DNA from 3 places in the uncultured Phascolarctobacterium sp. genome. Region 3 is predicted to be linked to each of the others. Evidence: riboswitches for the same ligand, from Rfam matches in the RefSeq annotation. Region 3 holds a riboswitch; each other region holds the start of a gene.
What was found. Region 3 has a riboswitch for cobalamin ahead of Q4G98_RS00265 (TonB-dependent siderophore receptor). Riboswitches for the same ligand answer to the same signal wherever they lie in the genome.
Positions count from the first base shown of each region.

Region 1: it holds a riboswitch for cobalamin, as region 3 does, so the genes downstream of both, Q4G98_RS11060 (hypothetical protein) here and Q4G98_RS00265 (TonB-dependent siderophore receptor) in region 3, are expected to answer to the same signal.
Region 2: it holds a riboswitch for cobalamin, as region 3 does, so the genes downstream of both, Q4G98_RS07100 (TonB-dependent siderophore receptor) here and Q4G98_RS00265 (TonB-dependent siderophore receptor) in region 3, are expected to answer to the same signal.

Region 1 covers NZ_CATWDQ010000020.1:18,955-21,229, forward strand. The annotation lists gene Q4G98_RS11055 (acyl-CoA dehydratase activase-related protein) at 1-273, shown strand, start outside; cobalamin riboswitch at 692-866, shown strand; gene Q4G98_RS11060 (hypothetical protein) at 1,046-1,450, shown strand; gene Q4G98_RS11065 (TonB-dependent receptor) at 1,548-2,275, shown strand, end outside.
Region 2 covers NZ_CATWDQ010000007.1:58,397-60,671, reverse strand. The annotation lists gene Q4G98_RS07100 (TonB-dependent siderophore receptor) at 1-1,033, opposite strand, end outside; cobalamin riboswitch at 1,228-1,405, opposite strand; gene Q4G98_RS07095 (OmpH family outer membrane protein) at 1,553-1,978, opposite strand; gene Q4G98_RS07090 (hypothetical protein) at 2,022-2,275, opposite strand, start outside.
Region 3 covers NZ_CATWDQ010000001.1:73,058-75,332, forward strand. The annotation lists gene Q4G98_RS00260 (efflux RND transporter permease subunit) at 1-848, shown strand, start outside; cobalamin riboswitch at 907-1,084, shown strand; gene Q4G98_RS00265 (TonB-dependent siderophore receptor) at 1,279-2,275, shown strand, end outside.

The sequences.
Region 1 (2,275 bases), on a different contig from region 3:
GAAGGCTGGCTGCTGACTGCTGAAATGGCCAAGCTGCTGAGCGGCGGCATCAATAATATCGTCTGCCTGCAGCCGTTTGCCTGCCTGCCGAATCATGTTACCGGCAAGGGCATGATCCGCGAGCTTCTGCGTACCAATCCACAGGCCAATATCATTGCGCTGGATTGTGACGCCGACGCCAGTCAGGTCAACCAGATGAACCGTATCAAGCTGATGCTGGAGATCGCTAAAGAAAAGCTGCAGGAAGAAAAGTTGAAAATTATTAATCAATAATAAAATATCATTTAACGCCTAATCGAAACCACTTTGAAGTTTATCTTCAAAGTGGTTTTTTTTTAGAATATATTCGATTTTTATTATACTAAAAGAAAACTATTTGACTGATAGAAATGTTAGTGATATAATGCTAAACGATAATAAAATTGCATAAAGAATATAAAAGAAATGTTACTTTCTCTGATGTAGGAATAAAGCGCAGGTGTTGATAAGGATTGATAGATAAATTTTATATTTTAACTTTTGATAGAGTTGTTTTATCCAAACTATAGACAGTTTGGCAAAGCAAAATTGTTCTATATTGTTTTAATACAATATAGATGCAATTTTGTTTGACTGGGGGGGGACATAGTGCTATAATACTAAACGATAACAGTAGTTTATAATATAAAAAGCAAAAAAGATACTTCTAACTGAATAAAGAAAAGAATCAGGTGTAATCGATTGCTTAATAGAGAAGTTGGTGTAAAACCAACACGGTCACGCCGCTGTAATGCTGAGCAAGCCTCAAAGATGCCACTGGGAAACTGGGAAGGCGGGGTAAGCAATGAAGCAGAGTCAGAAGAACTGCCTGATTTTAGTATTTCTATAGCCTGCGAGTGATGGGTAGGAAATTGGATAAGTATATCCTTTTGCCTTTTTGCGAGCACGCAAAAAGGCTTTTTTGTTGTGATTCTAAAACTTTGCAAGCGAAACAGGGTAAGCTTGGCAAAGGATTGGAATATATAGTAAGTTCAGAATATTATTTTTGAGGAAAGGAGGAATGAGAATGTTTAAAAAATTTTCAGTAATATTTTTAGTGATATTGACATTTACAGGATTTGGAATTGTATCAGCGGCAGAAGTTTCCACGGATAAGATGATTCTGGAATGGAATACCAGTAAAATATGGCTGAATAATGGCGATTTGTGTATGATGGGGGATTTTAAAAACCGGCGCAGTGATTTAACAGTAACAAAATTGAATTCTTTTACTGCACGCATTATTTTTACCAAAGAAGATGGCAGTAAATATGAATTTATTGGTGCCCCGGTAAAAATACCACTATGTAAAGTAGCACCTAATGGTACTAAACGCATGAGTTTTAATCTTGGAAAATTTGCAGGGGATTGGAAATCATGGGTCACAGATCAAAACTACACTTTTACGTATATCAACGGTTCGCGCTGGTAAAGTAAATCTTAGTCATAGTTGGATGATGAAATGTAAAAATTGATGAAAGAAGATGAGTTTGATGAAGCTTAATAAAAAATATGGTGCTGCAGCTGCGATGGTAATGCTGCTTTCAATGGCATCTACTTCGTATGCTGCTTTTGACGAAAATTTACAAGGCTATACTTTGGATACAGTTTTGGTTGAAGCCGATGCTACCAAAGATAAATTTGGCAATACTATTACCGAACAATCTTATTACCGTACTGGCGGTGACGTAAAAGTAATCTCCCGTGAAGAAATAGAAAAACGGCATTATACAGATTTAACAGAAGCTATTAAACGTATTCCCGGAGTAACTTTCCAAAACCCAGGTTACCGTGGTGGTGAGTATGGCTATGAATTTTATAATAATGGCGTATCCATAAATGGTGATACCAGAGTAATTATTTTGGTAGATGGACGCCGCGTAGATAATACTGCCAGTACCAGAATTTCCAGTAACAGTAAGACTGGCAGTAAATCTACCGGTGTAAATTTAGACCAGGTGACCAATATGGAAAATGTTGAAAAAATCGAGGTCATCAAAGGTCCTGGCGCTTCAGTTTACGGAGCAGATGCTTTGGGAGGTGTTATCAATATCATTACCCGTAAGGGTGGCAGTAACAATGTAGGGTCAATTGATTTATCGACCGGGTCGTGGGATAAACACAAATACGCATTAAGTTATTCCGGCAGCGCAGGTAATGATAAATCCTGGCATTATTTCATTTCTGCAAATAGAGATATGTCGGGTGATACTAAATATAAAGATGGATATACTGGCGGTACAGGGACTTTAGGCGG
Region 2 (2,275 bases), on a different contig from region 3:
AGCCGGTTATAAGGGTATTTTTTCCCAGTTTCCAGGTCTTTTGTACGTCACCGATATAGCTTGATAAATCGGCTGATGAGCTTACAGGGCCTGGTGTGGCTGCGGTAAAGTCGTAGCCTTCAGTACGGCGGTAGTTATAACCTACTATGGCTTTGATGCCGTTAGATTTGCCATCGTAGGTCAGTCCTGTAGTAATGCGTTTGTCGTCATAACGATAATTATATTTTTTATAGACTGAGCCTACTTTTTTGGCATCGTTATTGCTGCCGCGGGTAATATTGCCGTCCTGATAGATGAAAGTAAAACCGATCTCATCTGTCAGTGCGGCGGAGATCCCGGCTCTGTTTTTCTGTCCTTTGCCTACCCACCAGTCGGTAGACGAGCCTTCCGGATAAGCGTTGCTGTGGGTAAGCTTGTTGGAATATTCTTTAGATGCGGTTACGATAAGTTTTTCACCCGCATAGGTAACGCCGTAATCTTTATAATAGTTGCCGACGGTGCCTTTTACTTTGACCTGAGTTTTGCCACCTGGCTTTTTAGTAATAATATTAACTACGCCGCCCATAGCTTCGCTGCCATACAGGGTTCCAGCGGCGCCTTTTATGATTTCTATTTGCTGTACCATATCTATGGGGATACCGTCTAAGGAGTTATAGTTTTTAAGGTTCATGGGGATACCGTCTACCATGATCAGGGTGCCACGGTCGTAGCCGCGGATAACGGTGCGGCCTGAACTGAAACCAAAATCCTGACCGGCGTCGCCGTAACCGGTACTTGTTAGGCCTACTTGATGTTCGATAGCGTCAAAAACGTTCTTATAGCCGGCTTCTTTGATATTTTGTTCAGTAATGATATTAGTGGTTGCCGGTGTATCCAGGTCTCTGGTTTCTGTTCTTTGAGCAGTTACGATCATTGGGTCAAGCGTAAAGGCCTGATTTGGTTCCTCAGCATGTACTGCAGTACCCCCCCAGATGACATTGCCAGTTATCAGTGCTACCATCAGTACACTTTTACTCAAATTCTTTTTTGACATACTCAACTTCCTTTCACTACATTTTTATTATTGAAATAAAGACATTTCCTGTACTCATTCTTTATGACCGCACATTATTTGCCTTTACTTGCAATCACCCAAAATAAAAATACCTTCTGCGCTAAGGCAAAAGGCATTAAACAGCTTGATTCAAAATAAAAGAAGCCGATAACATTACCTAACTGTCTCACGCAGCAGTAAAGTAATTATCAGGCAGTTCTTCTGACTCAAGTTCATCATTCATCCAAGCCTTCCCAGATAAATTCCAGTGGCATATTTTGGATGAACTCACTTTTACAGCGACGGGATCGTGTGGGTTTTACACCCAGCTTCTCTATTAAGACCTGTGTCACCTGATAATATCCATATACATTTATTTTGCAAGTATACTATAAACAATTTTACAATGCAATCTTTTATTTTTATTTATTATTTAATTTTCTTTTTCAGCAACTATTTTGTTGCATAAAAAGACCCCGCGCAAGCAAGCTTGCGCGGGGTCTGAGATTATTCTGTATTTTATTTCAGCACTTCAGCAATTACATCGTTGGTCAGGTCTTTGCCGCCATACAGCATTGCGCTGCTGTCAACTACGCTGCTGATGCCGGCACGTTTGGCTACTGTGGCAATAGCTTTCTGAACTTTTTTCTGGATCGGCCCCATCAGGTCCTGTTCGCGTTTGGCTACCTGCTGCGACAGTTTTTCGCCTAAGGCCTGTTTACCGCTGTCATCTAAAGAGGCCGCCTTGCTTTCAAATTCCTGCTGCGCTTTTTGGCGTTCCAGGTCAACAGCGCTCATGGTAGTTTTAATATCAGGATAGCTTTGAAATACCTGCTGGACATTAACGTAACCTACCATATTTCCGGCTTCGGCGGCTGATACAGCGCCGCAAATGCCCAGTGCCATGACAATCGTCAAAATAAAGGTCATAATTTGTTTTTTCATCGTTTCCAACACTCCTTAATTTTTGTTTATAATAAATTTATTATTACCGTTTTTTATCCCGAACTGCCGCAATAAATTTAGCCGCCGCCATATCCGTCAGGCCGTAATCAGCAAACTTCAGCAACAGCTCCTGCACCAGCTGCATTTGTTCTGCTGAGCCATGAGCTGCGATATACCTGGTAATCCGATTATTCTTTTTCTTATAATCAAGATACAGCGCTATCCCTTTGTCCAAAAGTTCATTGCCAGTCACAAACCGCTGACGGTCAAGCAGGACTTTGGTATAGCATTTTTTAT
Region 3 (2,275 bases):
AAAATGCTGGTGTTTTGGCTAATGATTCCAATAATAGAGGTCATGATACAGATATTATTGTAAAATTTAGTGGCAGTGACGGATTTTTTATTGAGGATATAAAAAGCATACCGGTGCCTGCTAAAAATGGCAATGTGTATTTAGGCGATGTTGCAAGTGTAGAAGAAGGCGTCGGGCCGATAACGATCCGACGCGTTAATAAAGAACGTATAATAAATATACAGAGTAATTTAGCAGAGCGGCCCTTAAATGAAGTGCTGCAGGAATTAAGGGGCAAATTGGATCAAAGCAATTTGCGCTGTGCCTATGAATTTACAGGCCAGGCAACCAGTATGAATGATTCGTTTAAAGAAATGGCAATGGCTTTATCGATGTCGCTTTTGCTTATATATTTGTTGTTAGCCGTACTGTATGAGTCTGTTTTTACGCCGCTGATAAGGATGTTTTCCTTGCCGCTAGGCTTTATTGGAGCAGTTTTTTGTCTTTTGCTAACAGGCAATACGATCAATTTATATTCGTTGATTGGTATTTTGGTGATGGATGGACTGGTGGCAAAAAATGGTACACTTTTGCTTGACTATACTTTAACATTAATGCATCAGGGTAAAAATGCACTGGAAGCTATTATAGAGGCAGGTAAGGTTAGATTAAAACCAATTTTTATGACGGCCTTGACTATGGTGGTTGGTATGATGCCGACTGCTCTTGCAATGACAGAAGGATCGGAGACTCGTGTTAGTATGGCGTGGGTCATAATTGGAGGGATGATAACTTCAACAGTTTTTACATTGATAGTTATACCAATAATATTTTTATGGATACAAAAACACTATCCCAATAAGATATGATATGAATTTGGCAGCACATGTTGAAAAAGAAGCAGATTTATATTATACTTAATTAAATTAAATATTTCGTAAATCAGGTGACGCTGGTCTTAATAGAGAAGCTGGGTGCAAATCCCGCACGATCCCGTCGCTGTAATGGTGAGCGAATCCAAACTTATGCCACTGGAAATATCTGGGAAGGCTTGGATAAGCGTTGAACCTAAGTCAGAAGAACTGCCTGGTGATTATGTTACTACTGCGTGAGACAGTTGGGTAATGTGTCGGCTTCTTTTATTTTATAATTAAGTCGTAAAATACCTTTTGCCTTAGGCAAGAGGTATTTTTATTTTTTTCTTGATTGTAAATAGAAGCAAAGTACTGTGCGACCATAAGGAATGGGTACAGGAAAAGCCTTTATTTCAATAATAAAAGTAGTGAAAGGAAGTTGAGTATGTTGAAAAAGAGTATGAGTAAGAGTGCTATGATGGTAGCATTGGTAACGGGGAGTGTCATCTGGGGGGGGTACACGGTACACGCAGAGGAACCAAACCAAGTATTTACACTAGATCCGATGGTCGTAACCGCAACACGGACAGAAAAAAGAGATGTTGATGTTCCGGCATCAACAACAATCCTAACTAGTGAAGATTTGAAAGCAACAGGTGCGCAGAATTTGCAGGTTGCTTTGGGGCGTGTACCTGGATTGATTTACAAAACATTTGCACCCGGTGGTGGTGCTATGGGGACAATGGCTAATGAAATAGCTATTAGAGGTGTAAGTAATGGTACTTTGATTATGCTGAATGGATCTCCTATGAATTTGAGAGGAAAATATTTTTTAGATGCTATACCTGTAGATAGCATTGCAAAAGTTGAGATAGTAAAAGGTGGAGGATCCGTACTTTATGGTAGTGAAGCTATGGGCGGTGTTATTAATATTATAACTAAACAAGGTTTTAAAAATTCAGTAACTGCTGGAGTTGGTAATTACGGACAACAAAAATACAATGCTACTGTTAGTGCTGATAAATTAAGCGTTGGTTATAACTTAGAAAAATGGGGAAAGGTAGATACAATTTCACGTTCGTATGACAAAGGTGACAAACATACAGATATGACCAGTTCTCATAAAAATAATTTATTTTTAAACTATAAAATGAATGATAAGTGGAATTTTTTATATAATTATTTTGAAACAAATGTAAAATATGATACTTGGTTTGATGATGGATATAAAAGCGTTCCTAAAGGCGGTGCATTACAACAGAATAGAGAATATGTAACAAAGCAAAATTTAATACAGATGACATATCAAGATGACAGTGTTAAGGGAAATTTGTATTATAACCAGAATAAATTAATGGCAGATGGATACACTAATTATACAACAAGTGGTGCTTATTCCGGAAAAATGTATGATACAGATGAGAAGAATCGTACTTATGGAG